Linked DNA regions of Maricaulis maris MCS10. The protein of the gene in region 2 interacts with the protein of the main gene of each other region in a pairwise test. Links are inferred from orthologs where the notes say so. Each region holds a gene or a part of one and is shown on either strand. Other genes may lie near its edges. The genes, in order: MMAR10_RS00430 and MMAR10_RS06860.

The links.
Region 1: the proteins of MMAR10_RS06860 (region 2) and MMAR10_RS00430 interact in binary tests that used the Escherichia coli proteins (3 or more experiments, as listed by UniProt). The link is inferred for Maricaulis maris MCS10 from one-to-one orthologs.

The regions. Positions count from the first base shown.
Region 1 is NC_008347.1:77,788-87,977, forward strand. Bases 2,549-5,250 are described here. They hold MMAR10_RS00430 (2Fe-2S iron-sulfur cluster-binding protein), read right to left. Parts: upstream 4,209-5,250; coding sequence 3,888-4,208; downstream 2,549-3,887. Other genes in these bases: MMAR10_RS00425 (sensor histidine kinase), read left to right, coding at 2,549-3,854; tsaE (tRNA (adenosine(37)-N6)-threonylcarbamoyltransferase complex ATPase subunit type 1 TsaE), read left to right, coding at 4,312-4,788; MMAR10_RS00440 (aminoglycoside phosphotransferase family protein), read left to right, coding at 4,778-5,250. In the rest of the region: MMAR10_RS00415 (hypothetical protein), read right to left, coding at 1-443; MMAR10_RS15880 (energy transducer TonB), read left to right, coding at 650-1,096; more of MMAR10_RS00425, read left to right, coding at 1,365-2,548; more of MMAR10_RS00440, read left to right, coding at 5,251-5,875; MMAR10_RS00445 (nucleotidyltransferase family protein), read left to right, coding at 5,872-6,585; double-strand break repair protein AddB, read left to right, coding at 6,582-9,632; double-strand break repair helicase AddA, read left to right, coding at 9,629-10,190. UniProt on the Escherichia coli protein: Ferredoxin are iron-sulfur proteins that transfer electrons in a wide variety of metabolic reactions. Although the function of this ferredoxin is unknown it is probable that it has a role as a cellular electron transfer protein.
Region 2 is NC_008347.1:1,435,885-1,446,109, reverse strand. The notes cover bases 4,101-6,837. They hold MMAR10_RS06860 (HesB/IscA family protein), read right to left. Parts: upstream 5,781-6,837; coding sequence 5,421-5,780; downstream 4,101-5,420. Other genes in these bases: MMAR10_RS06850 (cysteine desulfurase), read right to left, coding at 6,215-6,837; MMAR10_RS06855 (SUF system Fe-S cluster assembly protein), read right to left, coding at 5,790-6,206; MMAR10_RS06865 (glutathione S-transferase N-terminal domain-containing protein), read right to left, coding at 4,824-5,414; MMAR10_RS06870 (GGDEF domain-containing protein), read left to right, coding at 4,101-4,765. Also shown: MMAR10_RS06885 (amidohydrolase), read left to right, coding at 1-677; MMAR10_RS06880 (amidohydrolase family protein), read left to right, coding at 677-1,948; MMAR10_RS06875 (DEAD/DEAH box helicase), read left to right, coding at 2,062-3,558; more of MMAR10_RS06870, read left to right, coding at 3,713-4,100; more of MMAR10_RS06850, read right to left, coding at 6,838-7,456; Fe-S cluster assembly protein SufD, read right to left, coding at 7,453-8,481; Fe-S cluster assembly ATPase SufC, read right to left, coding at 8,485-9,249; MMAR10_RS06835 (hypothetical protein), read right to left, coding at 9,287-9,952; MMAR10_RS06830 (cupin domain-containing protein), read right to left, coding at 9,966-10,225. UniProt on the Escherichia coli protein: Is able to transfer iron-sulfur clusters to apo-ferredoxin. Multiple cycles of [2Fe2S] cluster formation and transfer are observed, suggesting that IscA acts catalytically.

The DNA.
Region 1 (10,190 bases), 1.4 Mb from region 2 along the record:
TCAAAGGCCGGGATCTGGGCCATAAGGCTTGCGTTGACCTCGGTCAGGAAGCCGTGAATGGCCGGCCAAACAGCGGCCAGGGCCAGAAACGCCAGGAACAACACCGACAGCCACCAATTGAAGCTGCGGGTGACACCGGACCGGGCCAGCAGCGTCGTCGCTTCCGGAGCGGCGCGCATCCAGGTGCCGCGACTGTGATTGATGATGGCTGCAGGGCGCGATCGCCGGTTGGGACCGGCCTGTACGCGCAAGACGCTGGCCGTGTCGCCAGGCGCCAGGGCATTCGAGCGGTCCAGCAGCCGGACATCGTGAGTCATGCTGTCGGTATCAATGACGCGACCGGTTGTGTCGTCGGACGCGGAGACCTCACCGGAGACGGTGTAAAAATCAATCCGGCGGGCCCCGAAAGACTGCCCGGCATGCGCGGTTGGCAACAAAGACATGGCTTGACGCACCTCTAACAACGTAATGCCTTGCCGATTGTCCCAAATCGGCAGGCCCCTCACCCATTTCGCCAGAACCCTACAAGTTTGATGCCGGAAATTGAACGGGGTTCACTCATTCTTTACGAATTGTTCAACATCGGCGGCCCTTGCGGGGCGCTGAATGCGGACTTTCTCGGCTCCCGGCGAGCCGCTAGCTTGCGGCCATGCGAACACTTGCTGCCTGTCTCTGCCTTGTTCTGACCGCCTGCGGCGGCATGCCGACCGTCGATCTGCCGGGACTGGCTCCACCGGGGCGTGGGCCGTTCATCCCGCGTGACGAATTGCCGGTTCCGCCCAATGTCGAACGGATGATGGGCCCCGAGGATTGTCGCGGATCGACCCTTGCGGCGGTCTCGGCAGAGCTGCCCGACTATCCCGCTCGCGCCTGGCGGTTCGGGCGACAGGGTTGGGTCGTCGTGCGCTTCCATGTCTATGCAGACGGCAGTGTGCATCGGGCCCGCGTACACCGTGCCGTGCCTGATGGGCCCTTCAACCGGGCAACGGAACGCGCCGTATCGGATTGGCAATTCGCGCCGCTGGATGGTGTCGAGACCCTCGAAAACTGTGTGGTGATGTTCGAATTCCGCGCCGGAGAGGTCCATATCCGCTGACCGACCGGCCACTATCCACAGCTTCATGCAGTTTATCGGCCCGGCGTTGACGCCCCGGCGATGGCAGCCGATCCGACCTGCCAGCACAGCAGCCTCGACCGCCAGTGACCCGGTGAACCGGAATTTTCCCCGCCAATGGCGCCCGGGGTATATAATGTATGAGGAAATTTACCGGTGCGGGCATCGCCCGCGACTCCACAGGCCGGTATCATGGTGATTCGTGAGGGCCGCAGGCAATGGGGGCGGGTCCGCACCCAGGGCAACATTGATGACCGGACAAACATTTCAGTTCGTGACACTTGCTGTCACCATCGGCGCCGTGGCTTTCGCCGTGGCCGTCGGTATCTGGGCCTTCAAGCAGACCGCCGGAGCGCGCGGTGCCCAGGCATTGTGGCGTCGCAAGATGGCCGATCTGGAAGACCGCGTCGCGCGGGCCGACAGTGTGTTCGGCGCCCATCCCGGCCTGGTGCTGGTCTGGGACCAGCCTCCCGTCGATTCAGCCGATACCAGCTGGGGAGCGCCCCGCATCTTTGGCTCGTCGGTGGCCCTGGCCTCATTGCTGCGGTTTGCCGAGGCCAATGAAGGTCCCAATCCGGCAGGGATCCTGATGGAAGGCCTTGCCGACTATGAAGCGCGGTCAGCGGGTGGCGAGGAAACCACCTTGCGTCGGCGCTTCGGTGATCTCAGTGAAAAAGGCCAGCCCTTCTCTCTCACCATCCTGGGTCCGAGCGGGCGCTTTCTGGAAGTCGATGGGCGCGCCGCCGGAACCCAGCTTGTCGTCTGGCTTTCGGATGCCACCATTCGCGGTCTCGAAGAGTCAGGCGCCCGTGGGCGGATCGAGGAAGCGCGCCGCCTGGTGTCCAAGGATCCGCTTGCCTTCCTCGACATGCTTGGCCGCGCGCCGGTTCCAGCCTGGCGCATGAATGCTACTGGCCGGATCGAGTGGGCCAACCAGGCCTATGTCGAGGCCGTCGAGGGCGATGCGGTCGACGCGGTCATCGAAAAGCAGACCCTGCTCGACGCTGCCATGACCGATCTCGCCTCCCGGGCGACAATTGCTGGCGAGCCGGTCGACGAGATGCGCATTGTCGTCATCGACGGATCTCGGCGCGGACTGAAATTCCTGGTCTTCCCGGTCTCGGGCGGGGCGGCCGGTTTCGCGCTCGACGTGACCGATGGCGAGGAAGCCAAGGCGGCCCTGGCCCGCTTCCGTCGCGCCCATGACGACACCCTCAATCACATGGCCGAGGCCGTGGTCGTTTTTGACCGGTCCAAGCGGCTGAATTTCCACAACAAGGCTTTCTCCAACCTGTTCAAACTGGATGATGCCTGGCTGAACGAGCGGCCAGGCCATGGCCAGTTCCTTGATCGCATGCGGGAAAAGCGCCTGTTGCCGGAACAGGCCGATTTCGGTGCCTGGAAGACGGACGAGCTCGCCCGCTACGACGCGCCTCCCAGTGAAGAGACGCCGGACGAGCTGTGGCCATTGCCGGACGGTCGCACCTTGCGCGTCGCCCGTCAGCGTCACCCGCTGGGCGGTTTGATGCTGATCTTCGAGGACAAGACCGATGAGCTGGCTCTTCGGGCTCGCTACAACACGCTGATCAATGTCCAGCGCGCCACCTTGGACAAGCTGCACGAGGCCGTCGCCGTATTTGGTGCCAATGGCCGCCTTCAGCTCAATAACTCCGCCTTCGAGGACTTGTGGGGCTTCGACGCCGAGGAACTCGACGGCCAGCCCGATTTCGACGCGGTGTCAGAGACCTGTGCCGCGCTGTTCACCGACGACCGGGTCTGGACTGACATCAAGGCCCGGGTCACCGATCCCAGCCCGCAGGCCCGCAAACAGGTCACCGGCGAGATGCGTCGCCTGGACGGCCGGGTCCTGACCTATCTGACCCGTCCCCTGCCCGATGGCGCGACCCTGATCTGCTGGGATGACGTCACCGACAGCCGCCGGATCGAGGAAGCCCTGCGTGAGCGGGCCGAGGCGCTGGAAACCTCCGAGCGCATCAAGACCGAATTTGTCGAGCATGTGAGCTATCAATTGCGCACACCGCTGACCACGATTGGCGGCTATGCCGACATGTTGGCGCAAGGCTTTGCCGGCGAACTTTCTGACCGCCAGAAAGAGCCGATGTCGGCGATCCAGTCAGCGGCAGCACACCTGGCCAAGCTGATCGACGACATCCTCGATGTCGCGGCAATTGATGCCGGCCAGCTCGAACTCGAGCTGGGAGACGTGGATCTGGGTGATGTGGCGCGTGAGGCGGCCGACCTGGTCGCGGCAAGGGCGGACCATCATGCCATCAAGCTCGATGTGGACATCGAAGACGGACTCGGCCTGCTTCGCGCGGATCGCAATCGTCTCAAGCAGGTTTCCATGAACCTGCTCTCCAACGCCATCCGCCATGTCGCTACCGGTGGTGCCGTGACCATCGGTGCCCGCCGCAATGGCGAGGACATCACCTTGTGGGTGAAGGATGATGGCGAAGGCATTGCGCCAGAAAAACAAGCCAGCGTGTTTGATCGTTTCGCGCGCGGCGAGCGCGGCGGCGCCGGCCTCGGCCTGTCACTGGTCAAGGAAATCGCCGAGCTGCATGGCGGCTGGGTCGAGCTTCAGTCCGAACCCGAGCGCGGGACGCTGGTGTCCTGCCATCTGCCTCCCGAGCCGCGCAGCAATGCCGTGCCGCCGGAACTTGACCTGGCCAGCCGCCCGGCGACACGTCTAGCCGGAGACCGGGCGCGGGCCGAATAGGCGCCGCCCGGCCTGAAACGCTGACGGACAGGCTCAGCCCTGGTTTTGCGGCATCCGAACGACCAGGCCGTCCAGCTCATCGCTGACCTTGATCTGGCAGGACAGGCGGGAGGTCTCCTGGACCTCCTCGGCAAAATCGAGCATCGAATCTTCCATTGCCTCGCGGGAACCCGTCTTGTCGGCCCAGGCCGGGTCGACATAGACGTGGCAGGTCGCGCAGGCACAGGCTCCGCCGCAATCGGCGTCAATGCCAGGAACCAGATTGCGTACGGCGCCTTCCATAACGGTCAGCCCGGTGGCGACGTCGATGACGTGTTCGGTTCCATTGTGCTCGATATAGGTAATCTTCGGCATGCAAGTCTCCGTTCTTCGCCAAGGAAATGAACAGCGTTCACGAGGGAGTCAAGATTCAGCCTCACCGCTTGCCGTCGGGAGCGGGCTTCGTTAAGCGCAATACATGGGGAATTCGAACACTGTTTCCTTGCCCGATCTGGCGGCAACACGAGCGCTGGCCCTGCGTCTCGCAAACGCGTTGCGTCCCGGTGACACGGTGTTTCTGACTGGCGATCTTGGGGCCGGCAAGACGACATTTGCCCGGACCGTCATTGCGACGCTGTGCGGCGTCGATGACGCCCCCAGCCCGACCTATACCATCATCCAGACCTATGACTGGGGACGCGGCGAGCTGTGGCATGCCGATCTCTACCGGATTGAATCCCCGGACGAGCTGGATGAGCTGGGCCTCGACGACGCCTTCGGCGACGCCACGATGTTGATTGAGTGGCCCGACCGCTTGTTCGGCCTGATCCCGGATGACAGGCTGGAAGTGCAGCTCGAAATGGCCGGGGAAAGCCCGGGCGCGGCAATGGACACACCCAGGCGGGCGAGCTTAACAGGGTTTGGCGAGTGGGAGGCGCGCCTTGATGACATCTGAACGTAAAGCCGCAATGACGGCTTTTCTGAGCGCTGCCGGCTGGGGCGATGCCACGCATCACCCGCTTCCCGGCGATGCATCGACGCGCCGCTATATCCGTCTGGAACGGGATGATCAGCGGGCCATGCTGATGGATGCGCCGGCCGCCGCCGAGGCGCCGATCTGCCCGCCCGATGCCGGTCCACAGGACCGCGCCGCGCTGGGCTATAACGCCGTTGCCCGCCTGGCCGGGTCGAATCTCACAGCCTTTGCAGGCCTGGCCGATGCGCTGTGCGAGCGCGGCTTTTCCGCGCCGACCGTGCTGGCCAGCGACACGCAGTCCGGATTTTTGCTGCTGGAGGATCTCGGCGATGACCTGATCGCCCGGCTTCTGCCCGGTGATCTGCACGAGGGTACGCTCTACGCCAAGGCGGTGGATGTGCTGGCGGCGATCTATCGGTCCAGCTTTCCTGATGCGGTCGAGCGCGATGGCGAGGCCTGGCCTTTGCTGGCCTATGACGCGACCGCGCTGATGGCGGAAGCCGATCTGTTCCTGGACTGGTTCCTGGACAAGCATGCCGGCGCAGCGCCGGACGCCGCGGCGCGCGACCACTGGCGCGAGATCTGGACCCGCGCCTTCGAGCGTCTGGATCATTGTGCGCCCGGCCTGGTCCTGCGCGACTTCCACGCCGAGAACCTGATCTACCTGCCCGAGCGCGAAGGCGAGGGCGAGATTGGTCTGCTCGATTTCCAGGACGCGCTGATCGGTCACCCGGCCTACGACCTTGTTTCGTTGATCGAGGATGCCCGTCGCAATGTCGAGCGCAAGCTCGCCGTCCCGCTCAAGGCCCGCTTTGTCGAAAAAGCGGGGATTGAGGACGTTGCCGGATTTGACTCCGCCTATGCCGTGCTCGGCGCCCAGAGAAACGCCAAAATTCTCGGCATTTTCGTCCGTCTGGCCGTGCGCGATGGCAAGGCACGCTATCTGGACCTGCTGCCACGCGTCGCCCGTCATTTCGTTGCCGACCTCCAGCATCCGGCGCTGATGCCGCTTCACATGTGGATGAAGTCCCACGCGCCGCAGGTTTTCGCGGAAGCCCACAAATGATCGAGATTCGCAACGCTATGGCGCTCGCCGCCGGTCTGGGCACCCGCATGCGGCCGATCACCAATGAGCGTCCCAAGGCGCTGGTCGAGGTGGGCGGCAAATGCCTGCTCGACTGGACCCTGGATCGCTATGGCGCCGGCGGTGTTGAGCGCTGCGTCGTCAATATCCACCATTTCGCCGATCAGATGGAGGCGCATCTTGCGGCGCGGACCGGTCAGCCGGCCATCACCATTTCCGACGAGCGCGGCGAAGTGCTGGAAACCGGTGGCGGCGTGGTGAAAGCCCTGCCCGAGCTGGGGTCCGATCCCTTCTTCATCGCCAATATCGATGCCATCTGGGAAGAGGCCGGCGCCGCTTCGCTCGACAGCCTGCGGGCGGTCTGGGATGGCGCGGCGATGGACGCACTCCTGCTGCTGGCGCCGATGGATGCGACGCTCGGATTTGACGGGCCGGGCGATGCTTTTCTGGAAACGGGCGGTGAAGTCCGCTTCCGTGGCAAGGCAAAATCGGCGCCCTATGCCTATGCCGGTGTCCAGATCCTCAATCCGGCAGCCCTGGCCGGTCGCACTGTCAGCCGCTTCTCGATGATGGAGGTCTGGCGCGAGATCGCGGCCGAGGGGCGTTTGCACGGTGTCACCCTGCCGGCCTTCTGGATGCATGTGGGCGACCCGCGCGCCCTGGCCGAGGCGGAGGCGCGGCTGGCGCGGTGAGCGGACGTCTTTTCGATACGTCGGGCCCGTGCCTCTACACCATTCCGCCACAAGCGGACTTTCTGCGCGTCCTGGCAACGACATTGCGCGAGGAATTCGACGCGGCGGGTGATCCGGATGCCCTGACCCGTCTTTTGATCCTGACCCCGACCCGCCGCGCTGCCAAAGCCTTGGGCGATGTCTTCGCCGAGCTCGCCGGCAATGGTGTCGCGCTACTCCCCCTGATCCGGCCCATCGGTGATGTCGATGTCGATGACCCGCCCTTCGAACCAGGAGAGCTGGCCGGGCTGGCGGCGCCGGCAATCTCGATCGAACGTCGACGCTATGAGCTCGCCCGCCTGATCCTCGCCAAGGAAGCCGCGCTCGGTCGCCCGCTCGGTGTCGGCGGGGCGCTGGCCCTGTCGGACTCGCTGGCCGCCCTGCTCGACGATCTCGCGACCGAGGATGTCAGCGACCTGTCCGACCTGCAGGACGCCGTCACGACCTATCTGCCGGCGGATCGGCGTGAGGCCGTCGAGTTCATCGACATCGTCCAGCGCGTCTGGCCGGCCCGCCTGGCCGAGCTGGGCCTGACCGATGCGGCAGCACGGCGATCCCTGATCCTGCACGAGCTTGTCGCCCGTTGGACGAAGCAGCCTCCGGACCATCCGGTTCTCGCGGTCGGCTCCACCGGCTCGATCCCCGCCGCTCGCAAACTGATGAAAGTCATCGCCAACCTGCCGCAAGGTGCCGTGGTCCTGCCGGGCTTTGACTGGGACGCCGACGCATCGGCCTGGGACTCGATCAAGGATGACCACCCGCAATGGGCGATGAAGACACTGGTCGACGAGCTCGGTGTGGATCGCTTGCAAATGCCATCCTGGCCGGGCGCAGCGGAGGACAGTCTCGCCGAACGCCGCCGCCGCCTGATCGCCGAAGCGCTGCGGCCCGCCGATACGACTGATGAATGGCTCAAGCGGATCGGTGAATTGCAGGGCCGCTTCGGCGACAGTTTTTTCAATGACGGCATGACCGGGCTCAGCCTGGTCGAAACGGCGGACGAGATCAGCGAGGCCCGGGCCTGTGCCCTGATGCTTCGCGAAGTGCTGGAAACGCCGGACAGGACGGCCATCCTGGTGACGCCCGACCGCATGCTGGCGCGGCGTGTCTCCGCCGAGATGACGCGGTTTGGCGTCCGGCTGGATGATTCCGGCGGCGCGGCGCTGGCAGAGACAATGGCGGGCGCCTTTTTGACCCGCCTGCTGGATGTGGCGCTGGATTGCGGTCGTGTCGTCGCCCTGACAGCGCTGTGGGGCTCGCCCCTGTTCAGGGCCGGGCACAGGCGAGGACAGACCCATACGGTGCTCGCGAAGTTCGAGGCTGAAGCCCTACGTGGCGCCCGCCCCGGTCGCGACCTGGCTGCTGTGCGGGCTCGGCTTGATGGCCAGTATGTCAGACTGTTCGACGAGGATCGGGCGACCATCAACGCCATTCTCGATCAGCTCGATACTTCACTGGCCGGATTGCTGACACCGGGCAAGCGATCCGCCAGCGCGTGGGCGCGCGCCCATGCCGAAGCGGCCGAGGCTCTGGCGTCTGACGATAGCGGGTCGGGCGCGCAGGCGGTCTGGGTCGGTGAAGGCGGCGAAGCGGCGGCCGGCCTGCTGCGTTCCTTGCTGGAGGAAAGCGAAAGCCTGCCCGATATGAGCCTGCCCGAATATGCGGCGGCCTTTGGCGAGATGTGCCGGTCGCGCCGCGTCGCGCCGCGCCTGGGTGTGCATCCGCGCCTGCAGGTGCTTGGCCCGCTCGAGGCGCGCCTGATCACCGCCGACCGGGTCATCCTGGCTGGTCTCAATGAAGGCGTCTGGCCGCCCGGTCCCGGCGCCGATCCATGGCTGTCCCCGGGCATGCGGCGCACGGTGGGCCTGGGCGCGCCGGAGCGGCGCTATGGCCTGGCGGCCCATGACTTCGCGCAGCTGGCAGCCGCACCGGATGTGATCATGACGAGGTCGGGCAAGTCGGAAGGTTCGCCCACGGTCGCCTCGCGCTGGTTGTGGCGGCTGAAGACTCTGGCCCGTGGTGCACTGGGAGCGGCGGCGGAGGCAGCGTTCGCGCCCGAGACGGACTATGCGGCCCTGTCACGCCGTCTTGACGATCCCGGCGCGCCACCACGCGCCGCGCCACGCCCCCAGCCGGCACCGCCGGTCCCGGTGCGGCCGCGGCAGATGTCGATCACTGAAATCCGGACCTGGGTCCGCGATCCCTATTCGATCTATGCCCGCCATGTGTTGGGGCTGCGCCGCCTTGATCCCGCCGACATGCCGCCTGATGCCCGCGAACGTGGTTCGGCACTGCACGACGCCCTGGAGGCGGTGGTTCCGGCCTGGAGCGATGGCATTCCCGAAGATGCCGTCAAACAGCTGGTCGCCCATGCCGAGCTCAAGCTGGCCGAGGCCGGGTTCGGGCCGGAAGAGATGGTGCTGGAGCGGGCCCGTTTCGAGCGGGCGGCGTCCTGGCTTGTCGGTTGGGAGGCCGAGCGTCGGGCCCGTGGCATCCATCTCGACAAGGTCGAAATCTTTGGGTCCATGCCCTTTGAGGGACCGGCGGGACCGTGGACGCTGACCGGCCGGTCGGACCGGTTTGACCGCCATCCGGACGGCCGCCTCGATATCATCGATTACAAGACCGGCGGCTCGGCCAGCGCCAAGTCGATCAAGGCCGGCTTTGATCCGCAATTGCCGCTGACGGCGGCGATGGCCGCGGCGGGCGCGTTCGAGGCGCTGGAGGCGGGCGAGGCGGCCGGGCTCTACTACATCTCGCTGCCGGGCAATGCCGGCGGCGGCAAGGAGGTCCGCATCGACGGTGGCCGCAATCCGGATGTCGCCAGCTATGTCGAGGGCGCGTTGACCGACCTGACCGGCTGGATTGCCCGTTTCGATGACGAAACGACGCCCTATGAGAGCCAGATCCGCGCTCAGTACACCAATGATTACGGAGATTTCGACCATCTCGCCCGGCGCGGCGAATGGGGCTCGGCCGCAGAGGGTTCATCGGAGGGCGATACATGAGCGAGGCCCGTTTCGATCCGGATATCCTCAAATCGGCCAGCGCTGACCAGCAGCGTGCCGCCCGTCCCGAGGCCAGTGTCTTCGTCGAGGCCAATGCCGGTTCCGGCAAGACGCGGGTGTTGGTCGACCGGGTGATCAACCTGCTGCTGGCTGGCCACAAGCCGGAAACCATCCTGTGCGTGACCTATACCAAGGCCGCCGCCGCCGAGATGAAGGAGCGCCTGTTCAAACGTCTCGGTGACTGGTCAGTGACGCCGGACGAGGTCCTGGCTGTCGAGCTCAAGGCGCTGCTCGATCGTGATCTGAAGCCGGGTGACGCCAACCGGGCCAGAAAACTGTTCGCCCAGGCGCTGGAAACGCCGGGTGGCCTCAAGATCCAGACCATTCACGCCTTTTGCGAAGGATTGCTGCGCCGCTTTCCGCTCGAGGCCGGTGCCCCGCCCGGCTTTGACACGCTGGATGACATATCGGCCGGAAAGGCGATGGATGCGGCGCGCCGGGCTGTCCTGTCCGGTCTGGCACCGGAGGCCGTCAACACGCTGATCGAGACCGGCGGCC
Region 2 (10,225 bases):
AGTACTGGGACGCTGCAGAAGCCGGCGAAGATGCCTCGGCGCCGACCCGCGACCTCGAGCTGGAAACCCTGATGGGCGTCCTCGACGGCGAGATCCTGATCCAGATGCATTGTTACCGGGCCGACCAGATGGCCCAGATCATCGATCTGTCGCAGGAGTTTGGCTATCAGGTGACGACTTTCCATCACGCTGTCGAAGCCTACAAGATCCCCGACCTGCTCGCCGAAAGCGGCACCTGTGCCGCCGTCTGGGCCGACTGGGGCGGGTTCAAGATGGAGGCCTATGACGCTATCCGTGAAAACCTGGCCATGACGCACGCCAACGGGGCCTGCGCCATGATCCATTCCGATAGCGACATGGGCATCCAGCGCCTCAATCAGGAAGTGGCCAAGGCCCTGGGCGATGGTCGCCGGGCCGGGCTGGACATTTCCGACGGTGAAGCCTGGCGCTGGGTCTCTTCCAATCCCGCTGAAGCGCTTGGAATCGCTGACCAGACAGGCAGCCTGCAGGCCGGATTGCGCGCCGATGTCGTGCTTTGGTCGGGCAATCCCTATTCAACATACACACGCGCGGATCTTGTCTGGATCGACGGAGCCTTGAGCTTTGATCGCCGCGACGAGAGCCAGCAACCGGTCCGAGACTTCATGCTCGGCCAGCCGGGTGAAGGAGATCAATGATGAAAACCATCCTTCCAACGCTCGCCCTGGTCCTCGCCAGTGCAACTCCCAGCCTCGCGCAATCCTACGCCGTGACCAATGGCCGCGTGGTGACCAATACTGAGCAGGGCGTCCTCGCCAGTGGCACCGTCCTCGTACGCGACGGAAATATCGTCGCCGTCGGAACCGATGTGAGCATTCCTGACGGCACCGAGATCATCGACGCTGATGGCGGCTGGATCACGCCGGGCCTGTTCGCCCCGGTCACCCAGATCGGCCTCATCGAGGTTGCCCTGGAAGGGTCGACGACCGATTCCGGCGCCGACGACTCGCCCTACTCGGTTGCCCTTGATGTCAGCGATGGCTTCAACCCGGCCGGTACGCACATTGCCGCCACCCGTATGCGCGGCGTGACCCGGGCCGCCATCTATCCGTCAACCGGCCACAATATCTTCGCCGGCCAGGGGGCTCTGGTGGAAACTGGCGGAGACGCCGACTCGCTGTTCGAGAGCGGCAGTTTTGTCTTCGCCGATCTGAGCCAGTCCGGCGCGTCTACCGCGGGTGGATCCAGGCCGGCAGCCTGGGCCTATCTGGAAGCGGCATTCAACGATGCCCGCGGCTATCCGGGTCGATTCTCGGCCGATCATGAAGGCGACGCGCTTAACCGCTTTGACGCACAGGCCTTGCTGCCGGTCGTCCGCGGACGAGTGCCGCTGGTCCTGAACATCGACCGCGCGGCCGACCTGCGTCGGGCGATCCGGTTCAAAGCGGAAAATGCGCCAGTCCAGATCATCATTACGGGCGGCGCCGAAGCCTGGCTGGTCGCGGACGAGCTGGCAGCGTCAGGCATTCCGGTCCTGCTGGACCCACTGCGCAACCTGCCGGCCTCTTTTGACGAGATCGCCGCCACGCTGGATGGAGCCCAGCGCCTTCATGCGGCGGGAGTCACGCTTGCCTACACAACGCAGACTTCTGACGGCTACTACAATGCCCGTCTGATTACCCAGCACGCCGGCAATGCCGTCGCCAACGGGGTTGCGTGGGATCAGGCATTCCGATCCATAACCTTGACACCGGCCGAGATTTACGGCGTCGGTGAACTTTATGGGGCCTTGGCCACAGGCTATGCCGGCGATGTCGTTGTCTGGGACGGTGATCCGCTGGAGGTGATGAGTTCTCCGGTAGCGGTGCTCATCGACGGTGAGTTGACGGCCATGGACTCGCGTCAGTCGCGCCTGCGTGACCGTTACATCAATATCACGGACGAGACGCCATTCGCCTATCGGCGTTAGCGGTTCAGCCTTGTTGCGTTGACTTGCAGCGGGGCCACCGTATTTTGCGCTCACCAAGCGGCCGCGCCACTACGGCGCGGCCGTCCTGATTTCAGGTCAAGCCAAAGGATGCCATGACGTTCGCAGAACTGGGTCTGAGCCCAAAACTACTCGAAGCCATCCAAGAGGCTGGCTATAGCGAACCGACCCCGATCCAGGCCGGCGCCATTCCTGCGGCGCTTGCCGGGCGCGACGTGCTTGGCATTGCCCAAACCGGTACCGGCAAGACGGCCTCCTTCACGCTGCCACTGATCGAGCGCCTGTCGCGTGGCCGGGCGAAGGCCCGCATGCCTCGCTCCCTGATCATTGCACCGACGCGCGAACTGGCGGCCCAGTGTGCCGAGAATTTCGAAACCTATTCCAAGGGCCAGAAACTCTCGATGGCCCTGCTGATCGGCGGCGTGGCCTTTGGACCGCAGGAAGAAATCCTCAATAAGGGCGCCGACGTCCTGATCGCGACCCCCGGTCGCCTGCTCGATCATTTCGGCCGTGGCAAACTCCTGATGACCGGCGTTCAGATGCTGGTGGTCGATGAGGCCGACCGCATGCTGGACATGGGCTTCATCCCGGATCTCGAGAAAATCTTCTCGCTGGTGCCGCCGGCTCCGCGACGCCAGACCCTGTTCTTCTCGGCCACGATGCCGAAGGAAATCCAGAGCCTGGTCGACCGTTTCCTGCGCGATCCCGAGCGTGTCGAAGTCTCCCGCCCGGCCCAGACCGGCGCCAATATCACACAGCTGATGATCCGCCTGACAGACAATTCGGCGAAGGCCAAACGCCTCGCCCTGCGTCAGGCGATGTCACGCGAAGGCGTGAAAAACGGTATCATCTTCTCCAATCGCAAACGCGATGTCGACGTTGTGGCCCGCTCGCTCCAGCGCCACGGTTTTTCAGCTGCGCCCATCCATGGCGATCTCGATCAATCGGCCCGCACAGCAACGCTCGCCGACTTCAAGGCCGGCACACTCCGCTTCCTGGTGGCCAGCGATGTGGCCGCACGCGGTCTCGACATTCCCGATGTCAGCCACGTCTTCAACTACGACATGCCCCACCATGCCGATGATTATGTGCACCGGATTGGCCGCACCGGGCGCGCCGGCAAATCCGGTGAATCGGTCACGATTTTTGCGCCGGGCGATGAAAAATCACTCGCCGCGGTGCTGAAGCTCATCAAGGAAGAGATTCCGGAGCTGGTTCTGGACGGCAATGGCGACGCGCCGGCGTCCAAAGCGTCGTCACCCGACGCCAAGTCAGAAGCGGCTGCGCCAAAAACAGCGTCGACACGGACACGCACAAGAAAGCCACGCGTTTCTCGCAAATCCGCTGAGGCCGAAGCCCCGCCGAAAACCCCTTCTCCGGCCGCTGAGCCAGAAACTGCGGACGCCGCAATCGTGGACACCGCCCCGGTCAAGCAGGCTCAGGACACTGAAACGGCTCGTGAAAACACATCTCCCAGCAAGCGGCAATCAAACCGCCGGTCCGGGTCGAAGCGCGACCGAGGTCAGGACAAAGAACGTTCGACCATCGGTTTTGGCGACCATGTCCCCAGTTTTATGAACGCAGATCGGTAAGCTCACCCCCGTCCCCTTGCGACAGGGTATTGGTCAGTGGGTGACTCCAACTCATACGCTATGACCAATTTTTACCTCTTCTTTCCGTTTGCCGGTTAGCTTCCTCGTTAACCGCAGGGCGAAGTTATTCGCCTCCGCAGGAAAGGACTTTCTGGTGAACGGTCGACTGCTTGGCAAAGAAGGACGTGAGTTCGCGCTCAAGGCGCTGGATCTCATGGATCAATTCGGCGTAGCGCCGACCCCGGAAAACTATTCCGTGTGGGTCTGCTTCGCCAGCGACACCAATCCAGAGCTTTGTGAAACACTCAAGAACCACATCGAATCGGGCGGCGATTTCTCGGAAACCGTCAACAACGAATTGTTCGAACAGTACTTCCAGTGGAAAGCCATCCAGGATGCTATTCTGGAAAGCGGCGGCGTCATGTGCCGCGAACTTGGCGCTGTTCAGGAAACACTTGAAGCGGCCGAGCGCGACACCGCTGCCTATGGGAAAGCTCTGGAAGGTGCGAGCCACGAGCTGACCGCAACTCCGGACGCACCGGGCATGAAAAAACTTGTCGAGAGCCTTGTCTCAGCGACCGCCCGCATGCAGCGTCGCAGCCAGGCCCTCGAGGACCGCTTGCAGGCGACCTCGAACGAAGTCACCCAGCTTCGGACCAATCTGGAAAAAGTCCGTGAAGAAGCGATGACGGATGCCCTCACCGGCATTGCCAATCGCAAGCGTTTTGACGAATCCCTGCGCCGCGCCCGCCGCGACGCGGATACCAAGAAACAGCCGCTCAGCCTGATTCTTTGCGATATCGATTTCTTCAAGCGCTTCAACGACACCTGGGGCCATCAGACCGGCGACCAGATTATTCGCTTTGTAGCCGGCTGCCTGACCCGACATGCTGGCGAAAATCACCTTGTCGCCCGATATGGTGGTGAGGAGTTTGGAATCGTGATGCCGAACACCGCACCGAATGTCGCCGAACAGGTTGCCGAAAAAATTCGCAAGACCGTTGAGTCGAAAAAACTTCTTCGCAAATCGACCAATGAAGACTTGGGCAATATCACCGTTTCTCTCGGGATCGCGACCTATCACGAAGGCGAATCGATCGAGGAACTGATTGAACGCTCGGACACCAATCTTTACCGATCCAAGACCGAAGGGCGCAACCGGACCACGGTCGACAACAGCCGCGCCCCGTCTCGCAGCGCGGCCTGACTCCATTGACTGCCATCATCAAATAAAAAAGCCGCCCCATCGGGCGGCTTTTTTCATATCAACCGGGAGCTGGCGGTCCGGTATTGGCAAAACTGGGCCTCGCCTCCCAGGCCTCGAGCATCGCCGTCAGGCGCGGCCGGCCAGATCGCCATTGGCTCTCCGGATAGCGGAAATCCATATAGGACAGAGCGACAGCCATCGTCAGAGGGCCCTGGGCGAGAACAGTACCGAGTGCGCCCATCCCCGCTTCCAATTCATCGACTGCACGCATGATCCCGCGTTCGCGGCGTCCGATCCAATAAGCGGACTGGATGCCCTCATCCCTTACCATTTCCACCCGTCGGGCCACGGTCAGATCAAGCAACCCATTGCCCAGAGCCTCAAGACGTTTGTCATTCCAGTCCCGTGGCCAAGCCACTTCCGCCTGTTCACACAAGTAATCAGCAATCAGCGCACTCTCAGTAAAGGCCTGACCGTCATCGAGCACGAGACAGGGCACACGGCCAAGCGGATTGGCCTGAAGCAGCGCCGGATCGTCATCAAACGGGTGTGATTCAATCTCCTCAACCCGGTCCGCAAGACCCAGCTCGTGCACCATGACGCGGCATTTGCGGGAATAGGGAGAGGTGGCAGATATAATGAGCTTCATGGCTGGTCAGACTTCCTTGACAGGCACAATCGTCACGCTCTCCCCGCACCCACACGCATCGGTCTGGTTGGGGTTGTTGAACACGAATTTCGCATGAAGAGGCGAAATCTCATAATCGATCTGGGTTCCAAGCAGGAACAGGAGGGCCTTGGACTCCAGGACGATCTCCACACCGTGGTCCTCGACACGCTCATCAAGCGGTCCGGGCGCATCCACATAGGCCATCTCGTATTCCATGCCGGCGCAGCCGCCATTCTTCACGCCGACGCGCAAGAAACCGGCGCCGCGCTGGGCCATCAATGCCTTGACCCGCTCAGCGGCGGCTTCGGTCAGGCTCACAGCCTTGGGTCGCTCACGAACAGCCACTTCGGTCTCCTAGAACATGTTGAGCGCAAGACGCGCTTCATCCGACATCCGGTCCGGCGTCCAGGGCGGTTCGAAGGTCAGGTCGACCAGAGCCTTCTCCACCCCGTCCACCTTCTCGACCGCTTCCTGGACCCATCCCGGCATTTCACCCGCAACCGGGCAACCCGGCGCGGTCAGGGACATCTGGACCTTGAGGGTCCGGTCGTCTTCCAGATCGACCTTGTAGATCAAACCCAGCTCATAGATATCAACCGGGATTTCCGGGTCATAGACAGACTTCAATGCCTCGACGACGGCGTCGGTGATCCGGGCCAGCTCGTCAGCCGGAATCGCGCCAGTTCCGTCCGCCGGCCTGGCAGGAGCGGTGGCCGGCGCATCGGCGGGCGTCGACAGATCGATCACGTCACGGGTGGATTGTTCGGTCATGGTCCTACCTAGATGAGGAAGTCGCGGGCCTTTTTCAATGCGTCGACAAACGCATCGGCCTCTTCAATTGTGTTGTAGATGGCGAAACTGGCGCGCGCGGTCGAGCTGACACCCATGCGGCGCATCAGGGGTTGGGCACAATGATGCCCGGCCCGCACGGCAACCCCGTACTTGTCGAGGATCTGCGCCACGTCGTGCGGGTGCGCGCCATCGAGGGTGAAGGAGATGATCGCGCCCTTGTCCTGGGCGGTTCCCACAACGCGCAGACCGTCAATTTCTGCCAGACCGGCCATCGCCCGATCCATCAGGGCGCGCTCATGTTCCAGCACCGCCATGCGGTCATGACGCTCGAGCCAGCGGATGGCGGCGCCCAGACCGATCGCGTCGGCAATGGCCGGCGTTCCGGCTTCAAATTTGTGCGGCACATCGGCAAAGGTGACCCGGTCCTCATACACGTCTGCAATCATCTCGCCGCCGCCCATATAGGGGGGTAGCCGGTCGAGCCAGTCACCCTTGGCATAGAGGGCGCCGATACCGGACGGGCCGTAGAGCTTGTGACCGGTGAAGACGAAAAAGTCGCAATCCAGTGCCTGAACATCGACGGGCAGATGGACCGCTGATTGCGAGCCATCGAGCAAGACCGGCACGCTGCGGGATCGCGCGATCTCGACGATCCGTGCCGCGTCGTTGATCGTGCCGGTGACATTCGACATGTGCGAGATGGCGATCAGTCGCGTCCGCTCATTAACCATGTCTGCCAATTGTGGATAATCCAGTTCACCACTATCGGTGACCGGTGCCCATCGCAAGTTCAACCCTTTTGAATCAGCGAGTAAGCGCCAGGGCACAATGTTCGAATGGTGCTCCATCTGCGAGATGATGATCTCGTCACCTTGCTGCAGTAATTGGCCGAAAGAGTGGGCAACCAGATTGATCGCTTCGGTCGAGCCGCGCGTAAAGACGATCTCCTCGCTGCGCGGCGCGTTCAAAAAACGGCGCACATCCTCGCGGGATTTCTCGAACTCCTCGGTGGTCTCATTGGCCAGCGTATGGAGTCCGCGATGCACATTCGCGTAGGAGGCCCGGTAGACGCCCGCAATGCTCTCGATCACGAATTCCGGCTTTTGTGCCGAGGCCGCATTGTCGAGATAGCGAAGGGGATAGCCGTTGATTTCCCGCTGCAGGATCGGGAACTCCGCGCGGATAGCATCAATGTTCAGCGGCGCCTTGATGGCGGACTGCGCGGTCATGACAGCGCTCCCAGTCGTTGACGCAGGATCGACTTGAGTTCCTCGCGCAAGGCTTCATCGCTGATCATGTCCAGTGGTTCGGCAAGATAGCTTTCAATCAGCAGGGCCCGCGCCTTGACTTCAGGTAGACCGCGCTGGCGCATATAGAAGAGCGCCGTTTCGTCCAGCGTGCCGAGGGCGTTACCGTGCGCGCACTGGACATCGTCGGCATAGATCTCCAGCTCGGGCTTGGCATCGATCTCGGCCTTCTCGCCGAGCATGAGGGCCCGGTGCGTCATCCGCGCATCGGTTTGCTGGGCGATCCGGTCGACGATGAATTTGCCCTGGAAGACGCCATGGCCGCCAGACGCGACTGCACCCTTGACGAGCTGCTTTGTCTGACAGCCAGGGCCGGCGTGATGGACAACAGTCGTAGTGTCAGCGTGACGCCCCGCCGCGAGGACATAGGCACCACCCAGATCGACGGTCGCGCCCTGCCCCGGATGATAGATATGGGTCTCGTTGCGCGACAGCTTCGCCCCGGTATCGATCATGGTCTGGTTCAGGTGAGCGCCCTCTGCCAGCGTGATCTCCGCCGACCCGACAAAAACCGCAGCCTGATGATGATCAGCGACAACGATGCGGTCGAGCCATGCGCCGGCCTCGATCCGGATGCTCATATGCCAATTGCCCAGCGCCCCGGCCTCACCGGCCAGGCGCTCGATCAGGGTAAGCCTGACGCCTGCAGGCACGACCAGTTCGGCCTCACCCGCACAGGCGCCGCCCGAGGCCGTGACAGACAACTCGATGCGATCACCCTCCGCGATGGTCGCCAGGGCATCGGCTCCCGTTACCTCGAGCATTCCTGCTGTCGTCACGTCATTGGCAGCGCGGCGCAGGTCGGACCATTTCCACAATTCGTGGCGACGGGTTGGCAGGCCGTCCTTGCGCGTCGCTTCGCGCAATTGTGCGCTCCAGCCGGTCGCGCCGTCGAGTACGTCGATCAGGGCCTGTTCGGCCGGTGTATGGGTCAGCGTTGCGGTCATGCGTCAGGCCGCCTCGCCGAGATATTTGTCATAGCCTTCGGCTTCCAGCTCGCGGGCCAGTTCCGGCCCACCGGATTTGACGATGCGGCCATTGGCCATGACGTGGACCACGTCCGGCGTGATGTGGTCGAGCAGGCGCTGATAATGCGTGATCACCAACATGCCGCGCTCAGGCGAGCGCAGGGCGTTGACGCCGTCGGACACAATCTTGAGGGCATCAATATCGAGGCCACTATCGGTCTCGTCGAGGATCAGGAATTTGGGTTCCAGCACCAGCGCCTGGAGGATTTCCATCCGCTTCTTCTCACCACCGGAAAAGCCGACATTCACCGCCCGCTTGAGCATGTCCATCGACACATTGAGCTGTTTCGCCTTCGCGCGGATCAGCTTCATGAATTCCGGCGCCGTGACCTCTTCCTCGCCGCGCGTGGCGCGCTGGGCATTGAGGGCTTCCTTGAGGAAGGTGATGGTCGGCACGCCCGGGATCTCGACCGGATACTGGAAGGACAGGTAAAGGCCCAGGGCGGCACGTTCTTCCGGGGCCAGCTCTGCAAGGTCTTCGTCGGCAAAGCGCATCTCACCGCCGGTGACCTCATAGCCGTCGCGGCCCGTCAGGACATAGGACAGGGTCGACTTGCCAGACCCGTTCGGCCCCATGATCGCGTGGACCTCGCCAGCCGGCACTTCGAGCGACAACCCTTTCAGGATCGCCTTCTCTTCGCCGTCCTGGGTTTCGACTTTGCATTTGAGGTCGTTGATCTTCAGCATCTTCGTCTCGTTCTTCTTGTCGGCGTGTCAGGTGTGTTCAGTCGGCGTCGCAAAAGCGCGCTGTGGCGTCGTCGAGTGTCATCCCGGCCTCGGCCAGTCCGCCATCCCAGTCATTGACCGCACAACTTCCGTCGGAGAAGTCGGTGGAGACGCTGAAAAGGCCAATCAATCGGTTGTCGCGTGCGATGTAGTAGGTCGTCTCCCACTCGGCCGCGCTGGACCGTGCCGCTACGGACATAAGGCCGCCGCCTACTGGTTCAATACCGATCCCGTTGATGCTCCCGGCCGCGACAAAGCCCGTTTCGCCTTGCAGCCAGACCTGGGAGGTCGTGTTCACATTGCCGGTCGCCTGCGGCAGCAGGAGGTCCAGATCGCCATCGCCATCAACGTCTTCTGCAGTCGGCTGCATGAAGCTCGATCCGAGCGTACCGTCGAAAGACTGGGTAAAGCCATCGGCCCGGTGGAAACTGAGATCCGCGCGCTCGATCGGATCGCCCCACTCATCAGTTCCACCTTCAGACACGCGCACGACGAGCAAGCCATTTGCGAGCTGCAGGACACAGTCCTGATGCGCCCCGTCATACTCGGCCTGATCGCAGGCCGGGACAGTTTCCTCGACAATCGACGCGCCATCGCGCCCGGACTGCGACACGGCAATCCCGGCGGCGAGACCGCCCAGCATCAGAACAGCAGCGGCTTGCATGAACACACCCATCTCAGTCCTCACCTTCCCAGTAATCCACCGGCTCGGCCGCAAAGGCGCGGTGCCGGAAAATGGCGTCATCATCGGTCGGCGACCAATGTACGGCCCCGACCTTGTTTGAGTCCGGATACTCGACCACATCGACCGGCTGTTGGGTCGAAACACAGATGTATTTGAGGTCGGCTGCACCGGTATTGAGCAATTGATGCGCTACGTCGCGGCCACCGGTCGGCGCGGCCAGGACATGGCCGGCGCGCACGGTGTGGCGGTCCT